DNA from 3 places in the Chryseobacterium sp. GW823-FHT05E08 genome. Region 1 is predicted to be linked to each of the others. Evidence: riboswitches for the same ligand, from Rfam matches in the RefSeq annotation. Region 1 holds a riboswitch; each other region holds the start of a gene.
What was found. Region 1 has a riboswitch for S-adenosylmethionine ahead of AC1Q7L_RS06810 (TonB-dependent receptor plug domain-containing protein). Riboswitches for the same ligand answer to the same signal wherever they lie in the genome.
Positions count from the first base shown of each region.

Region 2: another riboswitch for S-adenosylmethionine. It lies ahead of AC1Q7L_RS10255 (alpha/beta fold hydrolase); the one in region 1 lies ahead of AC1Q7L_RS06810 (TonB-dependent receptor plug domain-containing protein).
Region 3: another riboswitch for S-adenosylmethionine. It lies ahead of AC1Q7L_RS09550 (SusC/RagA family TonB-linked outer membrane protein); the one in region 1 lies ahead of AC1Q7L_RS06810 (TonB-dependent receptor plug domain-containing protein).

Region 1 covers NZ_JBXAHY010000002.1:193,623-200,310, forward strand. Annotated here, with positions in the region: gene AC1Q7L_RS06805 (APC family permease) at 1-887, opposite strand, end outside; gene AC1Q7L_RS06810 (TonB-dependent receptor plug domain-containing protein) at 1,147-3,588, opposite strand; SAM riboswitch class I at 3,686-3,792, opposite strand; gene AC1Q7L_RS06815 (alpha-amylase family glycosyl hydrolase) at 3,936-6,688, opposite strand, start outside.
Region 2 covers NZ_JBXAHY010000002.1:928,879-935,566, forward strand. Annotated here, with positions in the region: gene AC1Q7L_RS10250 (MGH1-like glycoside hydrolase domain-containing protein) at 187-2,802, opposite strand; SAM riboswitch class I at 2,990-3,097, shown strand; gene AC1Q7L_RS10255 (alpha/beta fold hydrolase) at 3,163-4,101, shown strand; gene AC1Q7L_RS10260 (ACT domain-containing protein) at 4,105-5,643, shown strand; gene AC1Q7L_RS10265 (O-succinylhomoserine sulfhydrylase) at 5,804-6,688, shown strand, end outside.
Region 3 covers NZ_JBXAHY010000002.1:786,240-792,927, reverse strand. Annotated here, with positions in the region: gene AC1Q7L_RS09555 (RagB/SusD family nutrient uptake outer membrane protein) at 1-1,057, opposite strand, end outside; gene AC1Q7L_RS09550 (SusC/RagA family TonB-linked outer membrane protein) at 1,076-3,985, opposite strand; SAM riboswitch class I at 4,069-4,165, opposite strand; gene AC1Q7L_RS09545 (type II 3-dehydroquinate dehydratase) at 4,408-4,815, shown strand; gene pckA (phosphoenolpyruvate carboxykinase (ATP)) at 4,941-6,560, opposite strand; gene AC1Q7L_RS09535 (GYDIA family GHMP kinase) at 6,688-6,688, opposite strand, start outside.

The DNA.
Region 1 (6,688 bases):
ACCCACAAATATCCACTGATTGTTGCGACCAATTGTAAAGCAATAAAGACATTCACTATTTTTCCAAAAGAATGACCGAGCATATTATTGGCAGCCTCCCTCATTACATCTTCTTTTCCTGCCAATTGATGGATCGGCGCATGTTTCAGCATAATATAATTGATCAAAATATAGCAAACCGTCACGAAAACGGTTCCTACAATCAATGCTTTGGGAAGATTTTTTTGAACATTTTTAATTTCTCCTGCAATGTAAGATGCAGAGTTCCAGCCTGTGTAAGAATAGGTTACAAAAACCAACGAGGTTGCGAATGCGGGAAGCATCATTTCGTCTTTCCAACTGTCGGTGAAACTTAGACTATTTCCAATTTGAGGTTCTGAAAGGACAACACCCAAAATAATCAGGACAACGATAAAAGCGACTTTAATAAATGTAAAAAAATTGTGAAATCTGCTCGAAGCTTTTAAACTAAATGATAAAGACAACGCCACCAAAAAGATGACAACAATCGAAAACCAAGTTCCAAAAGTGAAATCAAAAGCAGAAAGATATTGCGACATCGCCAAAGCCGCTAGTGCAACGGGTGAAGAAAACCCGATAATCAAAGAAATCCAGCTTACTAAATAACCCAAAAGCGGATGATAAATTTCTTTCAGATAAATGAAATCACCTCCGTTTCCTTTAAAATGAGAACCCAATTCGGCATAACAAAATGCTCCAAATAGAGCCAAAACTCCACCAATCATCCAAAGCAGAAAAATGCTGTAGGTATTAGTAACATCTACCAGCTGAAACCCTAAGGTTGTGAAAATCCCCGTCCCAATCATATTGGATACAACGATGGCGACTGCTGTTTTCCAGCCTATTTGATGTGAAGTAGTGCTCATTTTTATATATATGCTAGATTTTATATTTAAATAATTGGGCAGTTTAAACTAATTAAAAATTTAACCACAAAAGAATTAAGCACTTAAGTTATTTGAAGTTAAAATTTTATTACAAAGAAGAACACATTAGTTTTTGAAAATCTTTGATTTTCTTCTTATGTGAACTTTTTATTTTCGAAGTAATAAGCTTTTTTAAACTAAAGTGCTCTAAAGTGTCAAGAAGCTTTTGTGGTTAAAATTAGATCTTAAATTTATTCAATTAAAAATTAAAGTTAACTCTTCCGAAGAAATAACTTCCCAATGTTCCCATTTGAACCGGCGCGTATTTGAAAACTCCGTAATAAGAATTCTCGTAGATCTGCAGATCAGGGAAAACATCTAATAAATTGTTGGCTCCAATCGTAAGGTTTACATTTTTAGTTATATCATAGCCAACGCTTACGTCTGTAACAATTTTAGGAGCAAATTCCTGAACACCACCGAAAGGATAACCGTCTCTGATGACCTTACCAAAATACGTATTTCTCACTAAGAAATTGAATTTACCAATCCCATAATTCAAACCTAGTGTCGCTTTTGCTTTGGGAGAAAGGGTTTCAATAATATTGATTTGATCCGGTCCAAAAAATTCGTTTTGAGGCGTTCCTAAATTCTGAGGGAAATGAAAGTCTGTGATCTTTGTTTCTGTGTAATTTCCTGCTAAATTGATGTTTAAATTCCCACCTGCTAATTTCCAGTCGTAAGAAACAACCAAATCAACCCCTTTTGTTTCGGTATCAATTGCGTTGGCGAAGAATCTTCCGCTTTCTGCGATATTATTTTCGCCGACCAATTCAGGATCTGACAATCTTTCGTCCGTGATGTTGCTCGTGATAACAATTCTGTCTTTTACTCCAATCCAATATCCGTCCAATGTGATGAAAAGTCCTTTGGCAGGTTTTAAAGTAAACCCAAGACTTGCATTGACAGAAGTTTCCTGTTTTAATTTATCAAAACCAAGAACCTCAGCCGCTTTACTGTCTGTCGTGAATATTCCTTTTCTTACAATTCCGATTCCGGAAGTTGAAATATCTGCATACGAGTTATTAAAATATTGTTGTTGCAAAGATGGCGCTCTAAAACCCGTTCCCACCGCTCCACGAATCGCGTAATTTTTTACAAATTCATATCTCACAGCCAATTTTCCATTCAAAGTATTTCCGAAGTCAGAATAATTTTCAAATCTTGCGGCAGCATCGATATTTAATTTTTTATCTAAATCATAAGAAACATCTGCATAAACAGCCGTAGAATGTCTTGATTTTTTCAATGCATTATCAGGAGAAAAGCCCATAAAAGACTGTGATCCACCATTTCCAACTACTGTAGATCCCGGCGTTGCAATATTTCCATTAATATCATAGGTTGCGTAAGATGCCTCATCTCCGGCCTTGATTTGATATTGCTCAAACCTGAATTCTCCTCCGAAAGCAACATTGAAATTGTTTAAGTTCTTAGAAACATCAAGGTTAATGGTATTTTGGAGAAAGCTATGCGCTCCTGCATAAAAACTTGTCGGAGATTTCGCACCTAAAGAAGCATTATTAGTGTTGTTAACATTATAATTGAATGTATTGCTTCCGAAAGTATTACTCAGATCAAAAAGCCAATCGTTTACATTGTATTTCGTTCCTACAGCATAAGAAAGATCGTACACCTGAGATTTCAGATTAGCCTGAAAACCATTCGGATAAATTGAAGAAACAATATTTGAAGTTTCGCTCGGAAGTCTTCTAAAACCAAAACCTTCACCTTCTTTTAAACTGAATCCTCCAAAAGTATAGAGTTTAAAATGGTCATTAAAAGGATATTCTGCATTGAAAAATAACTGAGCCTGTTTTATTTGAGCATCACCGATTTGGAAATTGAAATCATCTCTGGTTAAGCCTCTTTTACTAATCTCCGCATCATCATTTTGTTCTGCAATAATTGGGTTTGGAGCAAATTCATATGCAAAATTATCTCCAAAAATATCTAATTTATGATTCTGTGTTCTCGTCGTTTTTCCTCTTTGACTTAGCTGTAACGACAAATTGATATAACTTTTATCTTTTCCTAAAGAAGTTCCGTAATTGACTGCTCCCTGATAGGTTTCACCATCATTTCTACCTGATAATCCGTAGTTTAAACTTGCAGAAGCACCTATATCTTTTTTAAGAATAATATTAATAACGCCTGCAATGGCATCAGAACCATATTGTGCTGCTGCTCCGTCTCTTAAAACCTCAATTCTGTCGATCGCAATCACAGGAATTGTGCTTAAATCTGTCCCAACAGAGCCGTTTCCGACTGTATTTTGATAGTTAACTAATGATGTTGTGTGTCTTCTTTTTCCATTCACTAAAACTAGAACCTGATCGGGTCCCATTCCTCTTAATGTCATAGGATCAATATGTTCTGTTCCATCAGAAGCAGACTGTCTCACCGCATTAAAAGAGGGAATTACATAATTTAATAGATCCTGAACCGTTGTTTGAGGTGCAGATTTTTGTATTTTTTCAATATTGATAACATCTACCGGAACAGGTGTTTCCAATTTTGTTCTTTTAGCATTTCGGTTTCCGACGATTATTACGTCTTCGATTTGTTTTTCTTTTTCAAGTTCCTGAGCCGATACGAAAACCGCTCCAAGCAATAATACAGATATGCTTAGTTTCTTCATCTTTTGTTTTTTGCAAAATTAATAATAAACCCGGACGGACAAAAATCCGCCAACAAAGATTGTCAAGAAATGGAATGAATATTGAGAATATTGACTTCACTTATCTTCCCCCAATCGGGTTGGAATTAGCACCTTTACACATTGAAAACGTGCCGGTTGCTAAGGTTTCACAGGGCCAAATCCCTCCACCTTTCTTGATAAATCTACTGCAAAGGTAGACTAATAATTTTAATTGGCAAAAATTGTGAATTTTTAAAGGTGAAGGGTCAAAAGTGAATTTTAGTGTAAATGAAAAAGAGAGGCAATTTTCATTACCTCTCTTTGTTTAATTATACATTATGTTTGTCTTATTTAATAATCATCTTCTGGATAGCAACTCCGGTTTCAGATTTTAAATGAACCAGATAGGTTCCGGCAGGATAATTAGCTTTTAATTCATAAGTTCCTGACTCATTTTTAAGCTTAATGGAATCCATTTTTTTACCGCTCATGTCATAAATTATAATTTCGCCGTTTTTGGCTTTATGATAAATTAATTTCGCTAAACCGTTTTTAACAGGATTGTCCGCAATTTGAAGTGATAATTTATTTTCAGCGTTAGCATCAATTGTAGATAAAGTTCCTGTGTAGTTTCCGAAAATTCTAAATTCTCCCGGCTGAAGATTAATTGGAGCCGTTGTAGAAGAAACTACTGATACTGTGTTATCCAGTAAATTTTTCCACTGTCCTGCGTACGGGAAGTAAGGCACAACATCTTTTGCAGAGGTATCGTAATTGGCTATAACGACAACATTCTGAACAGTACTTGCCGTATTATCGTACACGTAAATTCTGGTAATTAATCCATTAGGATCATTGGTAAGATTATTTGATTCTACAGAATATGTTTTTGATTTAAATACCGGATACAAACTTCTAAGATTAATGATCTGAGCCCAAGTATCATAAACTGCCTTTCTGTTCGCATTAGTGTCATATCCTAAAGAAAAAGCAATTGGCTTCTCATCTGTTCGGCAACCATTGTTGATAGATCCGTCTCCACATCTGTTGATGCTGAATTCATAACCCAATTCACCAAATTGCCAGATCATTTTCGGGCCGGGAATTGTGAAGAATGTTGCTCCGAAAGTTTTCATTCTATTCAACGCTGTGTTTAGATTTTTAACATCGTACGCTCCGTTTACAGCTCCGTAAGAAATATTTTTAAACATTAATCTTTCTTCATCATGGCTTTCTCCATACCCAACTGCGTGCATATTGGTGAAACCATGAAGCGTGTGATTCATTCTGTCAAAGTTGCTGTTTTCTTTGTAGCCCATCGTATTTTGATTGTACGCGCCATTTTGATTATTCCAAAGCATTACACCCTTTCCTTCTGCAACTCTGTAATTTGCCCATTGCTGTTCTTCTGCATCAGTTCCTAAATGTTCGAAAATCATATAAGAATTTGGATCAATTGCCCACTGTTTATCAGCATAATATTTCATGATGTCTACCCTGTCCTGCTGATAAGCATTGGTACAGGTTTCATCATTTTCAGAACAGCTTTGCGTGAAACCTTTTGTAAGATCCCAACGGAAACCATCGATATGATATTCTGTTAACCATTGTTGAAGCGTTCTTTCAACGTAATATTTAGTTGACGGACTTGTATGGTTAAAATCATTGAAAACATTGTACGAATGTTTCGGAACTGTATTAAAATATGGGTTATTTGGAGCTACATCACCGTAACCGTCTCCATCAGGATCAATATTCCAAAGTCTTACCAACGGAGAACGTCCTGTTGCATGATTTAAAGCTACATCCAAAATCACAGCAATCCCGTTGTAATGGCACAAATCAACAAATTCTTTGAATTTTTCCGGTGTTCCGTACGCTTTATCTAATGCATAATGGAATGACGTATTGTATCCCCAAGAAAGATTGCCCTCAAACTCCATAATTGGCATCAATTCAATCGCATTGATCTTTAAATTTTTTAGATAAGTAATTTTATTGATTAATGACTGCCAGTTTTTTTCCTGTGTAAAGTCTCTCAATAACAATTCATAAACAACAAGATCCTCTTTGTTGGGTCTCTGGTAACTTGTAGTCTGCCAGTTGTAAGGAGTCTGTCCTGTTTTAAACATAGAAACCTCAAAGCCCTGTCCTGCAGGAAACAGAGGTAAATTCGGGTAAGTTGTAGCCGAGATCCACTGATCATCATAAGAAGACAATATTTGTGGAGAAAAAGGATCTGCTACTTTTCTAAGATCGTTGGTTCTGTATTGGAAAGTATATAGTTGAGAAGGCGTGATACCCGTTAATTCGATCCAATAAAGATCAGGATTTGTGGTATCTCTTTTCATTAAATAAGCATCATTCACAGCCCAGTTATTGAAACTTCCGATCACATGAACGAAATTTTTAAACGGAGCATACAAAGCAAGTCCAACTCTGGTATTATCTGTCGGATGATAGTTGATTCCTTGTTTTATCCATGTCGGAATTGCTTCAGAAACAACATTTCTCGGTGTTTGAAAAATGAACGTTGCATTTTTTGTGTTTGAATTGGCATCTGTTGCAATTAATTCCATATTTGCATCTGCAGTTACGGTATAACTGTAAGAATATGAAGTAGAAGGCGTTGAAGTAGAATTTACAACAGTTCCATTGGCTTTCAACTGAAATGTTGAATTAACATTGGTTGTAGCCGTCACATTAATAGAATTTCCCACCGGAACCGATGTCAAACTGTTCGCTAAAGGATTGGTTAAGTTTAAATTTAAAACACCAACATTTACAAAACTATCTACCGTCTGGTGACTTCCCGTCTTATCTTTCAGCAAAAACCCGAATCTTCCGATTCCTGTTCTGTTATAAAATGATGTCGGAGTAAAAGTTATAGAATACGTATCTGCTGTTGAATTATAGCTTAATTTATTTAAGTCATTAGAATCTCCCCAACTCCCATTGGTAGGGCAATCCTGACTATTACTGTAATTCGTATCTAAAGACCACGTCCACATATAAACAGCATTATTGGCAACTCCCCATGCAGATTCATCGATCTGACTTCCGGGTACCGTTAATGTAATCTGATCCGTCTCATTGAACG
Region 2 (6,688 bases), 740 kb from region 1:
GCTTTAAGGTCTGTTTATGGATTCCTAATAAGTATATTAGGAACACAGGTGAAAAATTTGTGTTCATTTATTTGTGTTTTCTTGATGCAAATATAAATAAATTATCAATATCTCGCGGCTCTATTATTTAGATATAAATCGATGAATTATGTGTATCAAAAAAGCCCCTTAAAAAGAGGCTTTACATTATATTGTCATTCTAGGTTTCATCAGTTTTGCGACTGTGGCCGTCCATCCTGTTTGATGTGATGCACCAACTCCGCGACCATTATCTCCATGGAAATATTCAAAGAAAGTAATGTAATCTTTAAAGTTGACATCGTAATTAAACTTAGCATTTCCGCCGTTAAAAGCTCGTTCTCCATTTTCATCTTTTAAGAAAATAGAACACAATCTTCCACTGATATTTTGGGCAACTTCATCAAGATTTCTTTTATCTCCGCTTCCGGTTGGTAACTCTACTTTTAAGCTGTTCCCATAATAAAAATGGAAGCGTTGCAAACTTTCAACAATCAAAAAGTTGATGGGAAACCAAATCGGACCTCTCCAATTGCTATTTCCTCCAAACATTCTGCTGTCACTTTCTGCGGGAGTATAATAAACCATATTTTCTCTTCCATGAACAGAGAATACAAACGGATTTTCTTCATAAACTTTAGACATTGCACGGATTCCGTAAGAACTCAAAAATTCCTTTTCGTCAAGCATTCTTGTCAATACTTTTGAGAGTCTGTTTTTACGGAGAATACTCATCAAGTGTTTTCTCCCGTGTCCTTCCTCTTCCCAATGAGAAACCAATTTCGTTAGTTCAGGTTTGTTTTTTAAAATCCATTCCATTCTTGTGGTGAAATTTGGCATTTTATCAAGCAAATGATGATCAATAACTTCTACCGCAAACAATGGAATTAATCCAACAATACTTCTCAAGCGTAAAGAAACACTTTCGCCGTTTCCTAGCTGTAAAACATCATAGAAAAACCCGTCTTCTTCGTTCCACAAGCCTTCTTTGCCATCTCCCATGTTTTCCATGGCTTCAGCGATATAAAGATAATGTTCAAAGAATTTGATGGCCATATCTTCATAAACCTGATAATATTGAGCCAGCTCCATTGCCATTCTCATCATATTCAGAGCGTACATCGCCATCCAGCTTGTTCCGTCTGCTTGTTCGAGGTGTTGACCGTCCTTCAACTCCATATTCCGGTCAAAAGCACCAATGTTATCAAGACCTAAGAAACCTCCACCGAAAATATTATTCCCGCTTTTATCTTTTCTATTCACCCACCAGGTGAAATTAAGAAGCAGTTTTTGAAAAACTTTTTCTAAAAATAAAAGATCCGGTTTTCCATTTGTTTTTTCATCGATTTTAAAAACTCGGAAACAAGACCATGCATGAACAGGCGGATTTACATCACTCAAATTCCATTCATAAGCCGGAAGTTGCCCGTTGGGATGCATGTACCATTCTTTGGTTAATAAAAGAAGTTGGTTTTTGGCAAATTCGGCATCAATTATAGCAAAAGGGACACAGTGGAAAGCCAGATCCCAAGTTGCATACCAGGGATATTCCCACTTGTCGGGCATCGAAATGATGTCTTTGTTGTGCATGTGATTCCACTCCGTATTTCTTACATAATTGTTGAAATCTCTCGGAGCTTCAAAATTGGGATCACCTTTTAACCATTTTCCAACATTGTAATGATAAAACTGTTTGTTCCAAAGTAACCCTGCGAAGGCTTGTCTTTGCACATTTTTTTCGTCCTCACTGCTTACATCATGTTGAATTTCGTTATAATATTCATCAGCTTCAGAAATTCTTGCATTAAAAATTTCATCAAAGTGATTAAATGGTTCATCTGTTTCATTCGGAGAAAGTCTGAAATCAAACGTTTTTGATTCTCCCACTCCAATCATTTCATCAATTAAAAAAGAAGCTTTTGTTCCCTGTTTTTCAGGATTTACAGTGTTGCTTCCGTAGATGATGTGATCATTAATTCCGTCTTTAAAATAGGTATTTCCTGAATAAAGCGTTCCGTATAATTTGGGAGCATTCGTCTCATTTTCACAGAAAACACTGTTGGAATTATTCTTTCTCGAATAGAATTTTTTAATGGAAATACTGTCGTGATTAATATCGATACAGTTTTCCGAAGAAGCATTCAGCTGACCTTTGTAAACGTTGTATCCCCATTTCCAGTTATTTCTGAACCATACGGTCGGAGCAACCAATATAGGAGCCTCTTTCTGACTTCTGTTGGCAACTGTTACTCTTACTAAAATATCATTATGCTCAGCTTTACAATATTCAATGAAAATATCGAAGTACTCGTCATTGTTGAAAATTCCAGTATCAAAAAGCTCGTATTCGGGTTCTTTTTTGCTTCGTCTTCCGTTCTCGGCAATAATTTGGTCGTACGGAAATTCGTTAATAGGATATTTGTACACCATCTTCATATAGCTATGAGTAGGTGTGTTATCTAAGTAATAAAAGAGTTCTTTGAGGTCTTCGCCATGATTTCCCTGATGATTGCTCAACCCGAAAAATCGCTCTTTTACCATTTTATCTTTTTTGTTCCAGAAAGAAAGGGCAAAACATAAAAGCTGCTTCGGATCCGAGATTCCGGCGATGCCTTCTTCTGCCCACCTGTAAGCATAACTTTCCGCTTTATCATGACTTGTAGATCCCCACGCATTACCGTCCGGACTGTAGTCTTCACGCACATTTCCCCATTGTCGGTTGCTTACATACGGTCCCCATTTTTTCCAGTCTTTATCTTGTAGTCTTTGTTTTTCAACACTCATATTTCATCACTTTTCATTACGAAGGTAAGTTTTTTGAAAAATAATTCCAACATTTGGAATCTGAATAAAACGTAACATATCCCTGAAGCTCTTTTGTTTAAAGGCTTTTCGAGATTAAATTAAATTTTTATAAATTTTTAAAATAAATGTTTTATCTTTGCAGCATTCGATCATTCACATATTGAAAATGTTATCAAGAAAGGTTGAGGGATAGACCCTGTGAAACCTTAGCAACCCTTTGCGCAAGCGAAGAAGGTGCTACGTTCTACCAAATATAATTTTGGACAGATAACTTACTGAAGTTCTTTCAGCCATTTCTAATGGCATTTTCAAATTGTATTATCAAAAAGTATAATAGAATTGAAAACAGAACTAAACTATATTAATCTTTCGTATCAGACAAATTCCAATAAGGAATACAATATCCCGTTGAGCTACCAGCTTTTCGGGAAAGACCTGTTTTCAGCACCTATCATTTTAGTTAATCATGCCTTAACCGGAAATTCAGATGTTTCAGGAGAAAAGGGGTGGTGGAAAAAGCTGATTGGTGAAAATCAGGTTATTGATACAAATAAATACACAGTTCTGTGTTTCAATATTCCCGGAAACGGCTATGATAATTTTTTAATTGATGAATATGAAGATTTCACGCCTTCAGATATTGCCAATATCTTTTTAAAAGGCCTTGAAAAGCTTAATATAAAAAACTTGTACGCCATTATTGGAGGTTCTTTAGGAGGAGGAATTGGCTGGGAAATGTTGGTGAAAAACCCACAGCTTGCCGAAATTTTCATTCCTATTGCCTGCGATTACAAAACTCATGATTGGCTTCATGCACAATGTCTGGTTCAGAAATTTTTATTAAATGGAAATGATAAACCACTGCAAAAAGCCAGAATTCATGCGATGTTGTGTTATAGAACACCACAATCTTTAAACGATAGATTTCAAAACAAATACAATCCGGAAAAACAGCTTTTAGAATCGGAAGATTGGCTTGTTTATCACGGAAATTCATTAAACGAAAGGTTTAGTTTAGAATCATATAAACTGATGAACCATTTATTAATGAACATTAACGCAGAAGAAGCTCAACTGGAAAAAATCGAGGCGCGAATGCACATGATCTCCGTTGATACAGACTTATTCTTTCCTGCTTCCGAGATCCGAATGTGCTTTGAAAAGCTTAAAGAAAAAAAGGAAAATGTTTTCTATCACGAGATCAAATCAATTCATGGGCACGATGCCTTCTTAATGGAATACGAACAATTAAATAACATCATTAAAAATATTTTATAGACGATGAAAAATGCTAACGAAATAAAATTTTTAAAAAACAGATCAATCATCAAATTTGAAGGGGAGGATTTCTTAGGTGAAATCGGGATTGACGGACGAATTTTTAAAGCGCTTACTTTAGCGAGAATAAGTGTTGGGGTAATTTCTCAACAGGCAATTGAAAACGGATTATCAATTTTGGTTCAGGAAGCTGATTCCGAAAAAGCGGTAAATTGTCTGATTGACGAGTTTGAAGCAGAAAGAAAATCGGGAAAAGTTTCCCAGATTTACAGTATAAATAATGTTTCTGTAATAGGTTTTGTTGCAGAAGATTTAAATAAAGTGTTGGCTGAATTAGCTAGAAACAACGTTTTTCCATTGCTTTTAAATCAAGTAGGAAGCGAAAAGCGTATCAATATCGTGGTAACGTCTTCGCAAGACGAAAAAGCAAAAAATATCATCGAATCTGAGACCTCTAAAAAACCAAAAACGGTTCATTTAGCAATTATCGGTCACGGAAACGTTGGTAAGACTTTGATAGAGCAGGTTTTACAGTCGTCAGAAGAAATCAGAAGACGTAAAAAGATTGATCTTAAAGTGGTAGCGGTTGCAAATTCAAGAAAAATTGCCTTCAATAAAACAGGTTTTGATAGTAATTGGAGCGATGAGGTTTTAGCTGCAGAAAGCCCATCAGATGTTCAGGAATTAATTAAATTCTCAAAAGAAAATCAGTTAGAAAACCTGATCGTTGTTGATAACACGGCAAGCAAAGATTTTGTTCATAACTATCATGCATTGGCAGAAAATGGATTTGACTTGGTTTCTTCCAATAAAATTTTCAATACACTTCCGATCGAAGAATATCGTAAACTAAGATATACGTTGAACAAAAATAACAGACGTTATTTATACGAAACCAATGTTGGTGCAGGTTTGCCGTTAATTGATACCATAAAACTTTTACACCTTTCAGGAGAAAATATTACTAGAATTAAAGGAGTGTTCTCTGGAACATTGAGTTATGTTTTCAACAATTTTTCTTTAAGAAATGATAAATTTTCAACAATCATCAATGAAGCCCTAGAAAAAGGATTTACAGAACCGGATCCAAGAGAAGATTTGTCAGGAAACGATGTTGCGAGAAAATTATTGATTTTGGCGAGAGAACTTGACTTAATTAATGAATTCGATGACATCAATGTTCAAAATTTGGTACCTGAAAATTTACTTTCCGTTTCAAAACCGGAATTTCTATCCAAATTGGATGAATTGGATGAAGAATATCAAAAAATCAAAGAAAACCAAGAACCTGGTCACGTATTGAGATATGTTGGAGATTTGCATGGTGATTTACAAAAAGACAAAGGTGAATTGGATGTAAAATTAATTTCTGTTCCTGCAACTTCCGCATTAGGACAATTAAAAGGTTCAGATTCAATCTTTGAAATTTATACAGAAAGTTATGGTGAAAACCCAATCGTAATTATGGGAGCCGGAGCCGGAGCTCAGGTTACTGCAAGAGGAGTTTTCGGAGATATTTTAAGAGTAAGTGAAACTAAATAATCAGTGAACCCGAAGGGTTCAATATCAATAGCCGTAGGTGAAACCTATGGAACGAAATAATCAGCGAACCCAAAGAGTTCAACATTAATAGCCGTAGGTGAAACCTATGTAACGAAATAATAACAAACAACCGTAAATAAAACCTACGGAAAATATAGAAATGGAAAACGAAAATTTTGAAACCTTCGCAATAAGAACGCAAACTGAAAGAACCCAGTTTGACGAGCATTCAACGCCATTATATCTTACATCAAGCTTTATTTTTCAGGATGCAGAAGATATGAGAGCGAGTTTTGCAGAAGAAAAACCAAAGAATTTATACAGCCGATTTTCAAATCCTAATGTAACGGAATTCACAGATAAAATTGTGAAAATGGAAGGCGCAGAAGCAGGGTATGCTTTCGCAACAGGGATGGCAGCGATCTATTCAACGTTTGCAACTTTGTTAAATGCTGGAGATCATATTGTAAGCTGTCAGTCGGTTTTCGGATCTACTCACACGTTGTTCACAAAATATTTCCCGAAATGGAATATCGAAACAACCTATTTCAAAGCTGAAGATGCCGAAAATGTAGAAAAATATATTCAACCAAATACCAAGATCTTATATCTTGAGACCCCTACAAATCCTGCAATTGAAGTATTAGATTTAGAGTTTTTTGGAAAAATAGCGAAAAAACATAACCTTATTTTTATTGTAGATAATTGTTTTGCAACACCTTATCTTCAACAGCCGATTAAATATGGTGCAGATGTTGTTGTTCATTCAGCAACAAAATTAATTGACGGACAAGGTCGTGTTTTAGGAGGAGTAGCTGTTGGTAGAGAAGATTTGATTCGTGAGATTTATCTTTTTGCAAGAAATACGGGGCCTGCAATGTCACCTTTCAACGCTTGGGTTTTGTCAAAGAGTTTAGAAACGTTGGCAATCCGTGTTGAGAAACATTGTGAAAATGCTTTAAAAGTGGCCGAGTTTTTAGAAAACCATCCGAATGTAGAATTGACAAAATATCCTTTCCTGCCATCGCATCCAAGTTATGAAGTG
Region 3 (6,688 bases), 590 kb from region 1:
TGTCGGCAATTAAATTAGCTTTAAATTTAAACTTAGCATATCTCAAAAGCCCTTCTCTTCCGGGATTTCCATCCCATGAAAACAAAGAATACCTAATATCATTCGTATCAAATAAATCTTTGAAATAAGGATCTGCCATAAAGCTGTAATAATAACTTCCCGAAGACGAAACATCCAAAAAGTGGAAAGCATAACTTTCACCGGACTGCTCCTGTGTCTGCCCGTGTCCCCAGATCCATTCTCCGTTGCTGATGTCGTTGAAGCCGTCTTTGTATTTTTCGGCAGTCATTAAAGCATATCCGCTTCTGGCAATTTTTGCAGAAGCTACAGCTTTCGTCCAATCGCCTGTATTTAGATAAACTCTTGCTAACAAACCGTTTACAACAGATCTATCGATTTTATCTTTATTGTTTCTTGTATAATTTTGAAGTAAATTGTCGGCATCTGTCAAATCACTTTTAATTAAAGTATAAATTTCTTCCAGACTTGCTTTTTTCTTTCCGACTGAGCTCGTCGTTGTAGGTTCTGTATAAATTGGAGCCGTCAATGCATTTTTATCTTTAAAATAACTGAATTGATAAAAACTCGCCAAGTTAAAATAACAAAATGCTCTCAACGCTTTTGCCTGACCTTTCACTTGATTTTTCTTGTCTTGACTTCCTTCTGCGGCATCAATTTTGGCGATCACATTGTTCATATTATTGATCACAGAATATAAAGAATTCCAGATATAAAGAGGTCGGCTGCCTGTATTATTCACCAAATCTGTGAAAGCATACGCTCCGGGAAAACCGTATTTGTTGGTCAAAACTGCAACATCACTTCCCATTGCATCACTCGTTCTCAGCACCGTTGAATAACCGATATTGGCGTACGTTGGTCCGTCATCATTGAATTTCGCCCAAGTTCCATTAATTACTGTTTCTGCACTTTCTGCCGTTTTAAAAACCTCCGCTTCATCGGCTTGATTGGTCGGAGCTGTTTCCAGATCATTTTCACAACTTATGAATGAAAATAACGTGATTAAAGCAAAAGATAGATATTTTAAATTTTTCATTGTTTTAATTTTAAATGTTTAAAGAGTTGCCTGTAAACCGAAAGTTATCGTTCTCATCGCAGGATATCTGTAATAGGTTGTTCCGTCTAATGTTTGTTCCGGATCCATTCCTTTATGTTTGTAGAATGTTAAAAGGTTTTCTGCCTGAACATACACTCTGAATTTTTTCAACCCTAATTTTCCAAAATAATCTGATGGAAGCGTATAGCCTAAACTCACATTTTTAATCCTCGCATACGTTCCTGAGTATAAAAATCTTGATGAAGTTGAAGTCCAGTTATTGGTTGTTGTGCTTAAAATCGGAACGTCTGTGTTTGTATTTTCGGGTGTCCATCGGTTTAACATTTCTGCGCTCCAAGCTCGTCCTCCTGAACTTCCGTTATGCATTAACATCGTGTAATCGGTATCTAAAATTTTCCCTCCGATACTGAAAGTCACCAATGTTGAGAAATCAAAGTTTTTATACGCTAAACTTGTCGTTAAACCTCCCATCACTTTCGGAAGTGATGAACCCTGCAATGTTTTTGTAGCTTTTGCATATTCGGAAGTTGTTCCTTCCACGGTATTTCCATTGGCATCGGTTGTAATTGTTTTCCAAAGTGGATTTCCGTTGTTAGGATCTACCCCAACCCATTCCGGAATGAAGAAATCGTAAATTGATCCTCCCACCTGTAACAGTTTTGTTCCGCTTACAATTGAACCTTTTGGAAGTTTCGTGATTTCATTTTTTAAAGTACTTAAATTCACATCAACATTCCATTCAAAATCGCTTGTTTTAATGGGTGTTGTGAACAATGAAAACTCAAAACCTGTATTTTTTAATTCCCCAATATTCGCCTGATAATCAGTAAAACCAAGTGACGGTGCCAAAGGCATTCCAAATAAAAGATCCTTACTTTGACGTTGGAAATACTCTACATTACCTTTAATTCTGTTTTTTAAAATCGCAAATTCCAAACCTACATTTAAGTTAAGATTGGTTTCCCATTTCAAATCGGGAGTTGGTAATTTACTTGCAACCGTTCCTCCTTCACCTAAATTATTGTAAAAAGTATACAAGCTTTGGTAAGCATAATAAGTACTTAATTTATCATTTCCTTGTCCACCGTAACTTGCACGAAGCGTTAACTGGTTGAAGAGATTTAAGTCTTTAATAAAAGTTTCGTTGGATGCTTTCCATGAACCACCGACTGACCAGAATGTACCCCATCTGTTTTCGGGAGAGAATCTTGAAGACCCGTCCGATCTTACTGATCCTGAAAGGAAATATTTATTCTGATAATCATATTCTGCTTTTCCTAAGAAACTCAATAATCCTAATTTATCACTGCTTCCACTAAAACCACCTAACAACGCAGCAGCATCCGGTTCATAATAATACGGAAGTGAAAATTGACTTCTGCTTCCTGAAATCGTCTGATATTCATAATGATAAAATTCCTGTCCACCTAAAATATTAATGTGATGCTGTCCGAATTTTTTATCGTAAGTCAAAATATTACTCGTCGTATAAGAAAGCGTTCTCGAGTTGGTTTTCGTCACTGAACCTCCAATTTCCGCACCTTCTCCTAATAATGGATTGGTGTAATAATGACCATTGTAATTCACTAAATCAACAGAGAAACTTGTTCTGAATTTCAGCTCCGGCAAGAAAGTAAATTCTGCAAAACCTTTTCCTGAAAAGTTATCTTCTCTGTTTTCGTTTTTATCTAAAGGCAGCGTTGCGGCTGCATTTTCATTCTGCAAAGCACTTGTTGGTCTGTATTTTCCGAAGTCGTAAATATAATTTCCGTTGGAATCCAGCTTATAACTTCCATCTGCATTTCTTTCATAATACGGATAGAAAGACGGAATCACTCTCGCTGCATTGATCACGTTATCCGTTCTTGAATCTGATGATGGCGGTGCTTCCTGAAGACTGTTTGTGTAGGCTAAATTGGCTCCAACATTCAACCATTTTTTGACTTCAGAATTGATTTTTAATCTCGTACTGTATTTTTTGAAACCAGATTCTATCGCAATTCCTTTATCATCTAAATATCCTAACGAGAAAAAATAATTGCTTTTTTCATTTCCTCCACTGAAATCTAAGTCGACCTGACTTCTGGAAGCTGTTCTTTGCAAAATATCTTTCCAGTTGTCATTCCATAACGCGGTTGCGCCTGTTAAAAGCTTTCCGTCTGTTCCGACTGGGTTTGGATAACCTGCTCCGTAAGGATTAATTCCCAAAGCATTCACCAAATTATCGGTTGCCATTTGTGCTGCCTGTTGAGAAGAAACCTGACTTGATTTATATCCATTTCTCAGCGCCTCCCAATACAATTCGTAATATTGATCGGTTGATACCTGTTCATAATCTTTAACTGCTCTGCTAGAAAAACCCTGACTGATATTGAAATTCACTCGAGCCTCTCCTTTTTTACCGGATTTTGTTGTGATGATAATAATTCCGTTCGCTCCTCTTGAACCGTATAATGAACTTGCTGTTGCATCTTTTAAAACACTGATCGATTCAATATCGTTTGGACTGATGGAATTGATATTTCCATCAAAAGGAATTCCGTCAACGACAAATAATGGATTACTTGAAGCACTTACCGAACCGATTCCACGAATTCTGATCGAAGCTGTTGACCCCGGCTGTCCCGAAGAACTTACCGCTTGAAGCCCTGGAACTTGTCCTTCCAAAGCTTTTGTAATATTGGTAACAGGTCTGTTGTTGATCTTTTCACTTGAAATCGTTGCTACAGAACCTGTATAACTTGTTTTTTTAGCTTTTCCGTAAGCTACAACTACCACTTCATCTATTTCTTTCTCACGAAGTGTATCTTTTTTTGTTTCCTGACCGTGTACACTGATAATTCCTAAGAAAAATACAGCAACAGGTGGAATCCAAATTTTAGAATTAATTAAACCTTTGCTAATCATAATCAATTTTATTTATCAAATATTAAAAATTTACCCTTTGCAGAAAAGTCAGCAAAGGGCATCGATAAATACGATTAACCAAATGCTTATTGTTCCTTTAAAGGCTGAATGTAACACCTTGCCAAGAGCAGGTTGTTAAGATTTCATAGGGTCAGTTCCCTCCATCTTTCTTTATAAGCCGATCGAAATATGAATGCAAAGCTAAAAACAAATAGTCTACAAAACAAGTAGACTTTAAAATTTTCAATTATAATTTTATGAAAATAAAGTTAATTTAAGCTTAAAAAACACTAAAATAGACAGTTATAAAAAATGTTAAATTTTTAAATATGAGAAATATCATTAAAAATAATGTAAAAGAGTATTTTCACTTAAAATGAAAAAATTAAGTCTTAATAGAAAAAAAAAATTAATTTTATAGAATGAAAGTTTTAATCATCAATGGTCCTAATTTGAATCTTTTAGGCACAAGAGAACCAGAAATTTACGGAACAGTTTCTATGGAAGATTATTTGGAAAATTTACAATCTGAATTTCCTTCTCATGAAATACAATATTATCAATCAAATATTGAAGGTGAGTTAATTAACAGACTTCAAGAAGATGATTTTGAAGCTTTGGTAATCAATCCGGGAGCTTTTACGCATTATTCTTATGCCATAGCGGACTGTTTAAAGAATATTCAGAAGCAGAAAGTGGAAGTTCACATTAGTAATATTTACAAAAGAGAAGAATTTCGTCAGAAATCTGTGACGGCTGCAAATACTGATGCGGTTTTATCTGGTTTTGGGATGGATGGATATCGATTGGCTATTTTGAGTTTGAAATAATTTTATTAACCACAGATTTTCACAAATTTGCACAGATTCTATAACGCAAACATCTGTGTTGATCTGTGAAAATCTGTGATTATTATATAAAAAAATCCTCAACGCAATGATGAGGATTTTTATTTTTAGTTTGTTGTCTGTTGTTGTAATTGAGGTCCGGAAGCGATAAGCTTTTTCCCTTCTTCTGTATTACAATACTGATCAAAGTTTTTGATATATTTTGCAGCAAGATCTTTTGCTTTTTCTTCCCACTCAGTAACTTCGCTGTATGTATTTCTAGGATCTAAAATACCTTCAGAAACGTTTGGTAATTCAGTAGGAATCTCCAAATTCATAATTGGAATTCTAGTTTTTGGAGCATTCTCGATAGATCCATCAATGATTGCATCAATAATTGCTCTTGTATCTTTTAGTGAAATTCTCTTTCCGGTACCATTCCAACCTGTGTTTACCAAGTAAGCTTTTGCACCATGTTCTTTCATTTTTCCGATCAATGTTTTTGAATACATTGTTGGATGTAATGTTAAGAACGCTTCACCAAATGCTGGTGAGAAAGATGGTTCAGGTTCAGTAATTCCTCTTTCAGTTCCGGCTAATTTTGAAGTATAACCGCAAAGGAAGTGGTATTGAGCTTGGTTTTCATCCAAAACAGAAACCGGAGGCAATACTCCGAACGCATCAGCAGAAAGATAAACAATCTTGCTTGCGTGACCTGCTTTTGAAGGCAAAACAATTTTATTAATATGATAAATCGGATAAGAAACTCTCGTGTTTTCTGTGATTGATCCGTCTGTATAATCAGAAATTCCGTTGTTTACGACAACGTTTTCAAGAAGTGCATCTCTTTTGATTGCTCTGAAAATATCCGGTTCTTTTTCTTCAGAAAGATCGATTACTTTTGCGTAACAACCACCTTCGTAGTTAAATACACCATTGTTATCCCAACCATGTTCGTCGTCACCGATCAAATATCTTTTTGGATCTGCAGACAAAGTAGTTTTTCCAGTTCCAGAAAGTCCGAAGAAAAGAGCAACATCTCCTTCTTCACCTACGTTTGCAGAACAGTGCATAGAAGCCATCCCTTTCAATGGAAGGTAATAGTTCATCATGGCAAACATTCCTTTTTTCATTTCTCCACCGTACCAAGTACCTCCAATAATTTGAAGTTTTTCAGTAAGGTTGAACATTACGAAGTTTTCAGAATTTAATCCTTGAGCTTCCCAGTTCGGGTTTGTTGTTTTAGATCCGTTGATTACTGTGAAATCAGGCTCACCGAAGTTTTCTAACTCGTAATGAGAAGGACGGATGAACATATTCGTAACGAAATGCGCCTGCCAAGCAACCTCTACAATAAATCTTACTTTAAGTCTTGTATCCGCATTCGTTCCACAGAAAGCATCTACAACATAAATTTTCTTAGAAGTTGAAAGCTGGTTCAACACTAATTCCTTACAAGACTGGAAAATTTCTGAAGAAGTTGGTAAATTAACTTTACCATCCCAGAAAATCGTGTCTTTTGTAACATCATCCTGTACAATGTATCTATCTTTAGGAGAACGACCTGTGAAAATTCCTGTTTTTACTGATACCGCACCAGATTCTGTAAGCTCTGCTTTCTCAAAGCCTTGGTTTTCAGGAGAAATTTCAGCTTGATATAACTCTTCATAAGAAGGATTATATTGAATTTCATAGTCTCCTTTAATCCCTAATTTTTCTAAATCTTGGATGATTTTAGCGTGTTTCATTTTACTTATATTTTCTATTTCTTTTTTGGGTTCAACAAAATTAATATTAATTAATTGTTAAAGGTGGTTTAAATATAATGATATAAGTCAGATTGGCAAATAAAAATAGGACTTTGTAAAACGCTGAT